2 regions of the Agaribacter flavus genome follow, and region 2 is predicted to be linked to the other one. Evidence: predicted binding sites of a transcription regulator. Region 2 holds the regulator's gene; the other holds the start of a gene.
What was found. Region 2 encodes sigma-54, which starts transcription at its own class of promoters, with help from an activator protein. Its sites were predicted from a motif close to GTTGGCACGNNNNTNGNNT; they were not measured.
Positions count from the first base shown of each region.

Region 1: ACFOHL_RS02125 (flagellar hook-length control protein FliK) is a predicted target of sigma-54. The motif match lies at 3,113-3,131, and genes of this name have one in related genera.

Region 1 is NZ_JBHRSW010000004.1:470,626-477,966, forward strand. Features, by position in the region: gene fliM (flagellar motor switch protein FliM) at 1-370, opposite strand, end outside; gene fliL (flagellar basal body-associated protein FliL) at 402-923, opposite strand; gene ACFOHL_RS02125 (flagellar hook-length control protein FliK) at 979-3,024, opposite strand; gene ACFOHL_RS02130 (response regulator receiver protein) at 3,254-3,937, shown strand; gene fliJ (flagellar export protein FliJ) at 3,946-4,395, opposite strand; gene fliI (flagellar protein export ATPase FliI) at 4,388-5,725, opposite strand; gene ACFOHL_RS02145 (flagellar assembly protein FliH) at 5,706-6,521, opposite strand; gene fliG (flagellar motor switch protein FliG) at 6,534-7,341, opposite strand, start outside.
Region 2 is NZ_JBHRSW010000008.1:46,822-54,162, reverse strand. Features, by position in the region: gene arcB (aerobic respiration two-component sensor histidine kinase ArcB) at 1-40, shown strand, start outside; gene mgtE (magnesium transporter) at 118-1,479, opposite strand; gene ACFOHL_RS06790 (HPr family phosphocarrier protein) at 1,557-1,829, opposite strand; gene rapZ (RNase adapter RapZ) at 1,831-2,700, opposite strand; gene ptsN (PTS IIA-like nitrogen regulatory protein PtsN) at 2,732-3,175, opposite strand; gene hpf (ribosome hibernation promoting factor) at 3,183-3,470, opposite strand; gene ACFOHL_RS06770 (RNA polymerase factor sigma-54) at 3,497-5,014, opposite strand; gene lptB (LPS export ABC transporter ATP-binding protein) at 5,091-5,819, opposite strand; gene lptA (lipopolysaccharide transport periplasmic protein LptA) at 5,816-6,424, opposite strand; gene lptC (LPS export ABC transporter periplasmic protein LptC) at 6,396-6,953, opposite strand; gene kdsC (3-deoxy-manno-octulosonate-8-phosphatase KdsC) at 6,957-7,341, opposite strand, start outside.

The sequences.
Region 1 (7,341 bases), on a different contig from region 2:
TGAAAACCAGTCGAGCTTCCATGGTGATCAAACCCGTACCTTTTAATGGGCGAAAGCGAACCATGTTCAAGCTGGTAGGGACAAACAAAGTATGGATGTATTCGCCAAACTTGATCATTTGAATACCGTTAATCGACACTTCGGCCGAGCGGCGCATCATGTTAAACAAACTCACCCGCATGTGGCGAGCGAAGCGCTCATTGACCAACTCCAATGTCGGCATCCGACCCCGTACAATACGGTCTTGAGACGAAAAATCATATTCGAGCGCCGATCCGTCATGCTCGACCTCTTCAACTTCTTCTTCCTCAACGTCGTCTACTCCGTGAAGTAGCGCGTCAATTTCGTCTTGTGATAGTAAATCGCTCACGTTAATGACAACCTTTGTCTAATTACTCTATTTATTGAATGACAAAACCGGTAAACAATACTTGTTCGACCACGGGATTCCCCTCTAGGTCATTCATGACTTGGCGAACCTGCGCAGTAGACTTGTCGCGTAAATTCTTTTTGCCCAGCTCTGTCACCAACTCGTCGGCACTTGAAGCGCTGAACACTTGCAATAAATTACTTTCAATCATCGGAATGTGCTTTTTGGCTCGGTCAGAGTTATCTTCTCCCCTTACCATTAACTGCACTTCAATCTGCACTAAACGCTCTCGGGCGACTCCCGGTGAGTTAAACTGAAACGGGCGAGGCATCGCCACATATATCGCTTGTCCTTTGTTTTGCGGCGCACTGCTGCCACCTTCAGCACTAGTGGCAGTTTCACCTTCAGCGACAGGTTCCTCTCCCCCCATTAAAAAGAAATACGCACCCGCACCGCCACCTAAAAGCAAGACAACAACAATGATGATAATCAACATCAATTTGCTTTTCTTTTTACCGCCTTCTTCGTCAGTTTTTAAATCTTCTTCAGCCATTAGCTTGCCTTTTAGTCAAAATTTGTTTTTCAGGTGTTTTAGATACCTCAACACCTTAAGCATAGTAGTCAATACCGCCTAGCGCACTTCCAGATACGCGTTGCTCCAGCACTTGTGTTTCTGCCATGGAATCGTCAACTGACGAAGCACTGACAGTTTGAGTGCCAGAACCCTGACTACCCTTAGCTCCTTGTTCTTGGCCACCGGACTGCCCTTTAGCATCTTGTTGCACTGATGACTGTCCCAATTCAATGCCTTGTTCCTGCAACATGTCGCGCAAACGCGGCGTTGCTTGGTCTAAGGCTTCTTTTGCTTGAACCGACTGCACAGTAAAACTCACAGCCGCGGCATCACCGTTCATATTTATCTTAATCTGCATGGCACCAAGCTCTGGTGGATCTAAACGGATCTCTGCAGCGGTGTTTCTGCCATTCAACATCCAGCGAACCTTTTCGACTAGCTGTTGTTGACCATCCGGTTTAAAAATATTGACGGCTTTGTCCAAAGCAGAAGCCTGAGAAGCTTGCCCATTTAACTTCGCACTTTCTCCTAAGCCTTGTGCAAAAGTCTGACCAACTTTTTCAAGTGCAATGGATTCACTTGGGCTCAATAAGCCTTGTGCTTGTAAATTATTCACTTGTACACCACTTGCCAAATTCAACATGGAGGCAAATTGGTTGATGTTAGTATCAAGTTTCGTTTGGGTAGCAGGAGGCAGTTCGCCAGCATTTTTTTGCATTGCGTCAAAGACTAGTGACTTTAGGTCTATGCCCGGTTCTCTTCCTTGTTTTAACTGCTCTTTGTATTCTTTTATGCCACTCTGCAAAGCTGCTATAAACTCACTGCCTTTAACCTCTTGTTTTACATCGATTACGGATTTCTCTATGCGAGCGAGCAAATTATCGAGTGCTTTTGCAAGGCGCGCCTCATCAAGTTCAGCTAGCTTCTGTATAGACTGAGTAGAATCTTGCTTGTTGTGATCAATGACAATTTTTACCGACTGAGTTTGTTCTTGAGTTTTAATCAGTTCTGGTTTTACTTGAGGTTCTTCTATCAAGGCATCAGCTGCTTTTTCACTCATCATTTGTGTTTCACTGACGAGCGTCTGTGCCCCCAATTCCACTGTAGTCTTTGCGTTTGCTTCTACAGTCGAATCTGCAACGAGGTCTTTATTCCCTGCTGTTCCCGCCGCGTTTTCAGCATTGCTAAGCGCCTCTTTAGCGGAAGCTGGAAGCGGCGAAATTAAATCCGACACCAGTCGCTGGTCTAATGAGGCATCTTCATCACTCGGGATATCGCTTGTGTCTGTGTATTGCGAGACTAAGTTGTTAATTGCCTCATTAAGCTGAGCTTGTGTTTCAGGGCTAGCCTCTGTCGCCGCAGATTGCTTTATCTGGGCTTGGATCAAGGCACTCAATTCTTCTTGACTAATATGGACAATCGCGAAGTCAGCGACGTCTTCGTCAATGTTGGACAAGCTTATGTCAATGATGGGTGCCGCATCTGGCGTTTTATCAATGGCTTGGCTATGTGTTTCAGGTGATGTATCGCTATCTACTTCTTGTGTCAGCTCAATCGGCTGATTTACTGCGCTATCGTGACTAACTTCGCCTGATTCATTGAGAGTTTTGACCAATGATACATAGTTAACAAAGTCAAAACTGTCTTCTGTTTCAAATTCTGCACTCACTTCATGATCAACAACATTAGTCTCGCTCTGTGCCTCTTCACTTATTGCCGCTGGCTTATTGTCGATGGTCGTATCTTTGTTTTCGTCAGTTTTGTGCGCAAGCGAGTCATTGACCGCTTCCTGGCTAGATTCGGTGGTAGAGGCCTCTGATGTAGCATCCTTCTCTAATTTAGTCGTTAGTGAGTTTTGAGCGTTGACTTGTTCACCTTCATTGGTGTTTGTATGAGCCACGTCTTGCGTGCCTTGGATTTTATCTGCACGCATTTTTGCGCTTTCATAAGCTGATAGCGTGTCTTTCGCACGCTGTAACACCAAGGTGAAATCGGTTTCTCCAGCCGGCTCAACTTTTACGTCTAGCGGCAAGCTCGGAGTGGCAATATCTGATGGCTGAGTGGCAATTTGTTGCATCATACTTAGGGTGTCCTGTAATAATCAATCAGCGATAACACAATGAATTAACTAATATTTATTTAAATAACTATGTTCTTCACTAAGTATTTTGCAAGCAGCGTACCAGTATCTTATTTAATGCTTTGGTATATAAGAATACACACTCTATTCTCTTATTCTCATTAGACTGCTTTATCAAAATGATCATTTCGCGCATCTCAGATGCATATTCCTGTGTATGAAACGAAAAATGTATAACAAGCACGCATTGACATTATGGCTATTGGCAACAAGCGCTTTATTTGGGCTAGGTACTAATGCTAACGCTAATTTAATCGTGAATGGCGATTTTGAAAGTTCTGATGTCAGTCCCAACACGTGGCAGTGGTTTACTTCCAATGAAGTTGATGGCTGGCAAGGCAGTAACCTCGAAATATGGAATACATTTAGAGGTATCAATGCATACAGTGGCAGTCAGTTTGCGGAGCTAAATGCACATGGCCAGCGCGGCCAAAGCTTTACTATTTTTCAATCTGTCCAAACTCAAATCGATAGCCTCTACCAAATATCATTTTCTTATCGCGCAAGAAGAAACGAAAACGAAGCCTTTGAATTTTCACTAAACAATGGTAATTCGTCTTTCTATTCAGCACTGATAGACGATCATACACCACAAGATTGGCAGTCATTTCAATACAGTTTTGTTGCCACGAGTAGTATTACCGAAGTAGCATTTTCTTCTGTTTTCCCTAAGCGAGGCACCAGAGGCAACTTTCTTGATGATGTCGTTTTGCTGCAACTTGCACAAGCACAAAGCACGCAAGTTTCAGGCCCAGCAAGTACTGGTCTTATCTTACTTGGCTTTTCGCTTATCGCCTTGTTTTCCTATCGAAGAAAGCAGCAGCACTATTCTGCCCGTAACGCGGTAAGCTAATGCTAGCTTCAAATATGTGAAGATCGACGTATGAACTGCTGAGATGAGATTTCATCAAACATTTTTTGTTCTAGTCTTGATTGATTAATACGTTGTTTTTCTTCGTTTTTGTCAATCAACTTAAGTATGGCTTGTGCTTTTGCTTCTTGGGCTAACCACTGTTTTTTACGCTGTTCACATACCAGTACGGATTGGTTAATGATCTCGGTTTGTTGCTGACAAGCTTTGTCTAATTTCCCAACAAAATTTTGGTGTTGAATCAGCGTTTTGGTATTCACACCGACTGTCACTTTTTGTTTTATCTGCTTTAAATAATCTAAGCGATATTGCTCCAAACCTGCTAGCTTTTGTTGGTTTTCAAATAAATACTGCTTAGCTTGTTGATACTGACGCGATAGTGATTGCGACTTTTTTTCTTCTAACGATGCGACAAGCCGGAGTTGCGCTAAACTAGCCATTGCTCTTTAATCCGCTAGCGAGCGTAGTCATAGTTTCAGTAGACTGAGTAAAATCAACAACTTGCAATGTCTGTTGTTGTAAAAAAGCATTGATTGCCGGCGCGGCTGCAATTGACAAATCAATGACAGGGTCACTGCCTTTTGCATAGGCGCCCAAGTTAATGAGATCCTTGTTTTTTTGGTAGGCCGAATATATCCGTTTTATATCTCTGGCGGCTAACTGGTGTGGCTGCGATACCACCTGCGGCATTACCCGAGAAATGGAAGACTCTATATCGATAGCAGGGTAATGCCCCGACTCCGCCAACTGACGCGACAAAACAATATGCCCATCGAGAATGGCTCGAGCTGCATCTGCTATCGGATCCTGTAAGTCATCACCTTCCGTTAACACTGTATAGAATGCCGTGATCGAGCCTTGATATTCATTGCCATTTCCCGCACGTTCGACTAGAGCGGGTAACTTAGCGAATACCGAAGGCGGATAACCTTTGGTTGCGGGCGGTTCGCCGACTGCCAATGCAATTTCTCTTTGTGCCATGGCATAACGCGTCAGTGAGTCAATAAGTAACAGTACATTTTTACCTTGATCGCGAAAGTACTCTGCTACTGCAACGGCTGTCTCACTGCCTTTTAAACGCATAAGGGGAGAGGTATCCGCAGGCGCTGCCACCACTACGGCTTTTTTGCGCTCATCTTCACTGAGAATATCTTCAATAAATTCCTTTACTTCTCGCCCCCGCTCGCCAATAAGCCCCACCACAACAACATCGGCAGTGGTGCCGCGCGTCATCATGCCCATTAGTACACTTTTGCCCACGCCGCTGCCAGCAAACAGCCCCATTCGTTGACCTTTACCCACGGTAATCACGCTATTGATCGCTCGTACACCTACATCCAGCGGTTCACGCACAGGCTTGCGGTGCAGCGGATTTATTGGCGGCGCAGTACTTGTCACAGTGCCTGTCGTTTGGATAGGGCCTTTGTCATCCAAAGGCTTGCCGTTGGCATCAATGACTCTGCCCAGTAGTGCCTCACCGACAGGAATACCCGCATCCTGCGTCAAAGGCTCCACCATTGAGCCTGGCACAATGCCCTGTATCGAATCGACCGGCATTAAATGGGTAATGTTGTCGCTAAAGCCAACGACTTCGGCTTCTACTTTTCCGTTTAGCGTCTTGACTAAGCAACGTCCGCCAATGGGTATATGACAGCCAACCGCTTCTAAGGTTAGCCCGACGCCGCGTACTAGCCGCCCCGATGTCACCGGCGTGGTTTGGACTATGTTTTCACGCAGCGTGCGAAAGGAATCAATTAGCTCTTGGGTCATTGCCAATACCTTTGGCCTGCAGCACCTGAGCAAATACCTGCTGCGTTCGCCTTTCAATAGACATATCAACAGCGTTGTTTTGCGTCACAATTTTTGCACCACCTCGTGCAATATTGTCGTCACTAATAAGTTGTGCCGCTTGCATGATGTTATCAATGTCACTTTGCTCACCTTTGTATGAGGTTACATACTCAGAAATGATGGATTTGTCTTCGTCATTGATAAATATTTGATAGCTCTTTTCATTCAAAGGCAATGCACCTATCCCTTGTTTGACAGCATCAATCAGTATATTCGAATTAGTCGCGACTTCTTGCTGAACAATGGCTTTCGCCAAAGATATCGCCAACAGTGCGAGTTCTTTTTCGAGTTCATCATTCACTTTTTTGAACGGCGCATTGAGTGACGAGATAATGCCATTGAGGTGTGTCAGTGTTTGTTCGAGTTCAGTTTTAGCCTGCTCTAGTCCTGCTTGATAGCCCTCATCTTGTCCACTGGCTAAACCTTCTTTTTTGCCTGCTTCCAATCCTTCTTCTTGGCCTTTTGCAAAACCTTCTGCATGGCCTGTTTCTAAACCTTCCTGATAAGCAGCTTGCCTAATTTCTTCTATTTGCTCAGCCGTAAGTGGTTTTGCTTCCTCTTCTTGTCCTTCAGGTGGCTCAAACTGCCAGCGATGCATAGGTCGGTCAAATACATCGGTTCGTTTGTCTTGTTTGGCCAATGCATCATCCACAGAAGGTAAATCCCATAGTTTGGCACCAGAGAAATCAAGCTCGTCATCTACATCTTCGCTCATAGTTTGATTGCTCTATACAAACTCTTCACCGCCACCACCACCAAGCATAATTTCACCTGAGTCAGCCAGTTTACGCGCCACAGATAAAATTTCTTTTTGCGCCGTTTCAACTTCACTGAGTCTAACGGGTCCCATCGCTTCAATATCATCTAAGAGCATATCGGCTGCACGTTTAGACATGTTGTTAGTGATTTTATCTTTAAGTTCTTCATCTGCGCCTTTGATCGCTTTCATCAAGCTTTCTTGTTGAACTTCACGCAAGATCGCTTGGATACCTCGATCATCGACATCAATGAGATTGTCAAACACAAACATTAAGTCCTGAATCTGTTGACTCATTTCTTCGTCTTGTTCGCGTATTGCATCCATTAACTGATTCTCAATACCCGTATCCAAGTAGTTCATAATATTGGCTGCTGCTTTTAAGCCACCCATCTTGGCAGCTTGCGCCCCTGCTTGTCCGGCGAATTGTTTTTCCATAATTTCGTTGAGCTCTTGTAGTGCTGCGGGTTGAACTTCTTCCAAGTTCGCCACGCGCATGAGTAAATCGAGTCTGACTTTTTCAGGAAACTGAGCCAGTATTTCTGCAGATTGTTCTGGCTCTAAGTAAGACATAACAATCGTTTGGATCTGTGGGTGTTCGTTGCGAATGATATTGGCAACTTGCTTAGAATCCATCCATTTTAGAGACTCCAAGCCTTTTGCTCCGCTACCTGCCATGATTTGGTCAAGTAAGTGTGCAGCTTTGTCTTCACCCAACGCAGCAATAAGCGCACGACGAACAAAGTCCTCACTCTTAAAGCCGATCGTCGAATAGTTC
Region 2 (7,341 bases):
GTTGACGATTTGGTTAAAAGAGCAGCAAATAGACGATTAGTGTTTTTGCTGTCGGCGCAGTCAACTAAAATTTACTAAGAGGCACGCAATCAACCGTAGCTGCACGATTTATCTTTTTTATATTAAGAACACAGTTGCTGTGCCTAAAAATGCAAATATACCCACAACATCCGTGATTGTAGTCAAGATGACACTACCTGCTAATGCCGGATCGATTTTTAGTTTTTTCATTATTATGGGTAATGTAGCACCGGATAATCCGGCTGCAATCATATTCATCATCATAGCAAAAGCAATGACTCCACCCAGAACAAAATCCTGTTTCCATAGCGCAATCACGCTAGCAATAAGGATTGACCAAATCAGGCCATTTAAAAAGCCAATAGCTAACTCTTTTCTCACGAGCCAAAGGGAGTTACTTGTACTCACATGGCCCAAAGCCATGCCGCGTATAACCAAAGTCAAGGTTTGATTACCTGCCACCCCTCCCATGCTTGGTACTATCGTATTGAGTATGGCGAGTACGGCTAATTGACTGAGTGTGGTTTCAAAAAGATCACTGACTGCTGCGGCCAGTAAAGCGGTAATTAAATTAACACCCAGCCAAACCGATCTGCGTTTTGTACTTTGACCAACGGGGGCAAAGGTGTCCTCTTCGTCATCTAAACCTGCCATACTCATCATCGAGTGTTCGGCATCTTCACGAATAATATCTACAACGTCATCGATGGTTATTCTACCCACTAGTTTGTTTTCTTCATCAATGACGGGGGCAGAGAGCCAATTGTATCGCTCAAACATTTTCGCTACGTCGCTTTCCGCCATATCGACGTTCAGTGCTTCAGGCTCATCATCCATAATTTCATGCACGTTAACGTCTGGGTGACTGGTGAGTAGTCGAGACACTGATACTGTACCCAACAAAAGATCCTGTCGGTTGACGACATATAGCGTATCTGTGTTTTCGGGCAATTCAGCTTTTAATCGCAAGTAACGCAACACTACATCGACGCTGACGTCAGCGCGCAAAGTAATGGTGTCGGTATTCATGATGAAGCCAGCGGTATCTTCACCGTAAGAAAGTGCTTTTTCCGCACGTACTCTATCCTGCGCGTCCATTGACGCGAGAATAGATTGCAGTACATCCTCTGGCAGTGTACTGAGTGTCTCTGCCAAGTCGTCGGTATCCATATCCTCTAGCGCGTCTACGACGCTAGATGGAACCATTTTACTGATTATCCCGTTACGGACGTCTTCTGAAAGTTCTTCTAGAACATCACCATGAAAATCTGCATCGAGGAGCTGCCATAATTCTTGACGTGTTTTTGCTGGGCTAGATTCAAGTAAAAGGGCAACATCACTGGCGGGAAGTTCGAGTAACATTTTTCGAACACGCACAAAAGCACCTGCGTTAAGACGATAGGCGATAGCGTTCAGTCTTTCTTGCGTGTTGGTGATAAGTTCTGCGACTTCAGACATAGAAACCCTTTCTTTTCCCTTATCTGAGTATACCACCGAATCGGTGACAATTGTGTGAATCTTTGATTTTTAAGAATTTATTCGTCTTCGTCAAACTTATTTTCAATCAGTTTTACGACTGCATCCATGGCAGACTGTGCATCATCACCCGAGCACACGATATCAACGGTTTTACCTTGCGAGCTTTCAAGCATCATCAATGCTAATACACTGTTTGCGGGTGCTTGATTGTCATCTTGGATAAGTAGTATTTCGGCAGAATGCTGGTTAGCTAGTTGAACAAGCTTTGTCGCTGCCCTAGCATGTAAACCCAGTTTATTGACTATTGTTACCGAGCGTTCAAGCTTCATACTATTTGTTCTCAAGTTCTTGTTTGACACGTTTCAGTTCACGGTGTTTTATTTGCACGTCACCATGACTCGCTTTGAAAGCTTCTGATAAGCTTTGCGCAACAAACACTGAGCGATGCTGCCCACCAGTGCAGCCAATTGATATGGTCACATAGCTGCGGTTGTTGCGTTCTAGGTGCGGCAACCACGTTGCGATAAAATTTTGGACTTGCCAAATAAACTTCATCACTAAGGGTTGTCCAGACAAAAATACTTCAACAGGTCCGTCCAAGCCTGTTAGGGGACGAAGATCGGGATCCCAATGGGGGTTGGGTAAAAACCTCACATCAAAAACATAGTCTGAATCTTTGGGTAAGCCATATTTAAAACCAAAAGATTCGAATACAATGACCAAATCAGCCGTTTTCTTTCCTAGTACTCTCTCCCTAACTAGCTCCGCCAGTTCATGTATGGATAGCTGATCCGTATTAATTTTTAAATCGGCTTTTTCTGCGACGGGCCTTAATATTTCTTGTTCAGTTAAGATGGCATCCGTAAGTGAGTTACTCAATTTAAATAGCGGATGAAGGCGCCGAGTTTCGCTGTAGCGCTTAATTAATACGTCATCACTTGCGTCGAGGTATATTATCGTGATTTCGCAAAAATCAGGTAAATAGTCGAGTACTTCGCTCACTTCTTTCTGCGCACGAGGCAAATTTCGAACGTCAATACTGACTGCTACTTGTTCGTGTTCATCTGAAATAGCACTAACTAGTGTGGGCAGTAAATGAACAGGAATGTTGTCGACACAGTAGTATCCGAGGTCTTCGAGTGAGCGTAATGCTATTGATTTTCCTGAGCCTGATCTTCCGCTGATGATAAGTAGTTTCACTGATAACCTCTCGCTTGGATTGGGTAAGTTACTAAGCTAGCGCTGCCACAATCTCATTTTTATTTTGTGCGCGTCGAATCGCTTTCACAATTGATTTGTCACTGAGTTTTTGTGCAATTCCCGACAAGGCGCGTAAATGGGAATCTGCTTGTTCTTTGGGTACAAGTAATGCGAAAAAAATATCAACAGGTTGATTGTCTATGGCGTCAAAATCAATAGCATGGTCACTGGTAACAATGATAGCAATAACATTTGAGATACCCTCTATTCGCCCGTGAGGGATGGCAATTCCGTTTCCAATGCCGGTACTCCCCATGCGCTCTCTGCAGAGTAAGCTATTGAGCACGTCTACTTGATTGAGCGAGGGGTGCTGCTTAATAGCAATTTCGCTAATAATTTCAAAAATTTTCTTTTTGCTTTGGCATTCGACCGAACATTGCGTTCGGTCGAGCGAGATTATGTCAGAAATGATCATATTTGACTTAGTGTCGTTTTAGTTTCTCTTTATGCTTAATAACTTGTCGGTCTAACTTGTCAATCAAGCCGTCGATTGCTGCGTACATATCAGTATGCTCCGAATTTGCAAATATTTCACCTCCGCTTATGTGTAAGGTTGCTTCAGCTTTTTGGCTTAGCTTTTCCACATTCAAAATTACATGAACGTTGTTGATGTGGTCAAAGTGGCGTTCCAGCTTTTCAAACTTAGTGTCGACGTAATTACGCAGTGAATCTGTAATGTCTACGTGATGACCAGTTAAGTTAATTTGCATAATGCTAGGTCCTCTTTAGATTGAGTCTAGATAAGACTTTTACGTTGGTTGGAAGGGGGAATGTTTAACGATTCCCTATATTTTGCGATTGTTCGCCGAGCAACTTTAATTCCTTGATCGGCAAGCAATTGGGCAATCTTACTATCACTGAGGGGTTTAGCCGGTGGTTCATCGGCAATGAGCTTTTTGATAAGCGCGCGAATTGCTGTGGACGAGGCATTTTCGCCGGAGTCTGTCGCCACGTGGCTTGAGAAAAAGTACTTTAATTCAAATATCCCCCTGGGAGTATGCATATACTTCTGCGTCGTTACACGCGATATTGTTGATTCATGCATATCTACCATTTCTGCCACATCATTTAATACCATGGGTATCATTTTTTCTGGGCCTTTTTCAAAAAACTCTTTCTGTCTGGACACAATACAATGTGACACTTTGAGTAGGGTTTCATTTCTACTCTCCAGACTTTTAATAAACCACTTTGCTTCTTGTAAATGTGACTTAATAAATTGTGAATCGTTCTGATTTTTTGAAGTTTTTGCTATTTGAGCGTAGGTTTCGTTCACCGCAAGGGCTGGTAAGGCATCGTTGTTCAGTTCCACCATCCAGATACCTTTGTTTTTATATACATTGACATCTGGTACAATGTATTCAGGCTCTTTAGTTGAGATAGCGCTACCTGGTCGAGGATTCAAGGTTTTTAGTAAGCGCATCACCTCTTTTAACTGCTCTTCCTTTAACTTGGTTTTACGCATCAGAGTGCGATAATCCTTGCTCCCCAATAACTCTGCATACTCTTTAATCAAGTCTTTCGCTTCTTCTAGCCATGGCGTACCTTGAGCAAATTGCTTGAGTTGAATAAGCAGGCATTCTTGCACGTTTCTCGCACCTGAGCCGATAGGATCAAGTAATTGAATACGTTTTAGTACGCACTCTACTTCTTCGATTTCTACTTCTTCGTTGTCGAGTGACTCAACTATTTCTTCACAAGAACTTGTTAAGTACCCTGATTCATCAATCGAGTCTATAATGGCTATCGCAATACTTTTATCTACTTCTGTGAAATGGCTCATCTGTACTTGCCAAAACAAGTGATCCTGAATGGAGTCGGTCGTCTCGCCTTGAAAAACAAAATCTTCATCAGGGTTACTTCCGATCATTTTTACCGGCGCTGAGCTGGAGCCAAGATACTCGTCCCACGAACTGTCAATGGGAAGATCATTGGGTAAATCACCATTTTGAAGTGCATCGTGACTGTCTACCGCATCTTCCATACTGACAGATGTATCTGATGAGGCATTGGTTTCCCCATTGGTTTGCGTTTCTGCATTACTGCCGGTAGAACTGTCGTCACCTTTGCTATTAGTCGCATCATTTTGCTCAAAATTTGCTTCGGACAGTTCAAGGAGAGGGTTGGATTCTAGCGCCTCTTGAATTTCTTGTTGGAGGTCAAGCGTAGATAGCTGCAACAGTTTGATAGCCTGTTGAAGCTGGGGTGTCATGGTAAGTTGTTGACTAAATTTTAACTGTAACGAGGGTTTCATTACTTTCCTTTTTTTACATCTAAGCCGAAATTACATCTGGTTACAGAACAATAATTTAAAGCTACCATGCAAAGACCTACATCGAAAATTGTTCGCCAAGATACACGTCTCTAACTTCTTGGTTTGATAATACATCATCTGCACTACCTGAGGCTATTAGAGAACCATGGCTAACGATGTATGCGGTTTCACAAACGTCTAGTGTTTCTTTCACATTGTGGTCTGTGATCAGCACACCAATGCCACGATCTTTTAACTGATATATAATCTTCTTTATATCACTAACAGAAATTGGGTCAACACCTGCGAAGGGTTCATCGAGCAAAATAAATTTGGGGTTTGCTGCTAAAGCTCTCGCTATCTCTACTCTTCGCCTTTCTCCACCAGATAAACTCATGCCTAAATTATTGCGAATATGATTGATGTTGAAGTCGTCCAATAATTCGTCAGCTTGCTGTTCTCGTTGTTGGTTACTCAACTCTTTTCGCGTTTGCAATATGGCCATTAAGTTTTCAAATACAGTTAATTTTCGAAAAATAGAAGCCTCTTGTGGTAAATACCCGATACCATGCCGCGCGCGTTCGTGCATAGGCAATAATGACAGATCATTTTGGTCGATGGATATTTCCCCCTTATCGAGCTGCACAAGACCGACTATCATGTAAAAGGTAGTTGTTTTACCAGCTCCATTCGGGCCAAGCAATCCGACTATTTGCCCTGTAGACACTTCAATGCTTACATCACGTACTACTTGTCTGGATTTATACGATTTTGCGAGGTTTTTAGCACAAAGCGTACTACTCATTTTTCATTGCCTTTGTCTTCGCTATTGTCAAAATCGCCTACGCTAATGACAGTACTGACCGTTTTTTCACTGTTTCCATCTGTGCTTGCGATGATTTTTTGTTCAGTCATGTTGTATGCAATACTATCAGCGGAGACTGTAGAGTCATTTTGAGAAATTTGCGCGTTACCCGTCAGGCTGATCTCGCGTGTCGCCACGTCATATTTTATAGAACTTGCTCGCGCGGATACTAAACTACCATCTTCTAGTTTTTGTTGATATGTGGCTGCTTGACCAATAGCTGAGATGACTTCTTTGCCCTTGCCAGCAGCAGCATTCATTTCTACTCTATCAGCAGTTATTTTTAGGCTGCCCTGTAAAATCAATACCTCGTCCACAAGGACTGATGTTTTGCTTTTGCCGTTGAGCAACTGGTTTCGAGAACGAATTTTAATCGTCTGCTGAAAGTCTGTTGCAATATTGTGTTGCGTTTCCTCTGAGTCTGATTGCTCGTCAGCTTCTTGCGCGACTGCGGCGGTAAAAACAGCGAAAAGTAAGGCAGAAAGGGCTACCTTACTAGTTGTTTTTATGCAGTATCTATTGCGGAAAATACTGGCTTTGAACATGTTGCTTTAACTCGTATTGTTGTGTGGCTAAATTACCTTGGATACCAATGCTTTTCACTGAGTAATTGTCACCGAAAATTTCTACTTCTTGATCCGAAAATAAGGTCTTTTGGTCGAGGTTTATTTCTATGTACTCTGTTTGTATCTGCTTGACGAATTCAGTGGTATTTAAGTTGATAATTTTTACATTGTGTTCTAATTGAATTCTACTGCTGCCGTATAATGTGCCTTCTTCAGCGGTAATACGCCAAGGTTCGCCAGATTCAAGAAACACAGTATATACCGGATTGTCAAAAACCATAAACCCTAGTTGCTGATAATGCTCCATTTTGTCAGCAGACACTTGATGACTGAGTAATCCTTCGTCATCATAAAGCTTACTGTCCAAATTAATAGCTTCATACGTTGGGGTCATCGACAACTCACTGTCAGTTTGACTGGGGGGCTGTTCGTCATCGTATATAATGAACAAGTAAAGACCTAAGACGACAGAGAAAACGAAAGCGACACTCCAACCGACTCTATTCATAGGCTATACGCTCGCACTGTGTTGCTTGTATAAGGCTCCGCGAGCCATTAATATCAAATCGCAAAACTCTCTCACTGCGCCACGACCGCCTGCAAGCGAGGTAACAAAATCTGCTTGACCCAATATATAAGGATGGGCATCGTTGACAGCAACTTTTATCCCACTGTTGTCAAATAGCCCAATATCGGGCATATCATCACCGATACTTGCAACGGATGATTTTGTGCAATTTAATTCGGTCATAATAGCTCTGATGGCTTGGCTTTTATTTTCCTGCCCTTGTACTATGTAATTGACGTTTAGAGAGCGCATTCGCTGTTCAACGATATTTGACTGTCGACCCGTGATAACGGCAACTTTGACACCTTCACTTATCACTGCTTTGATA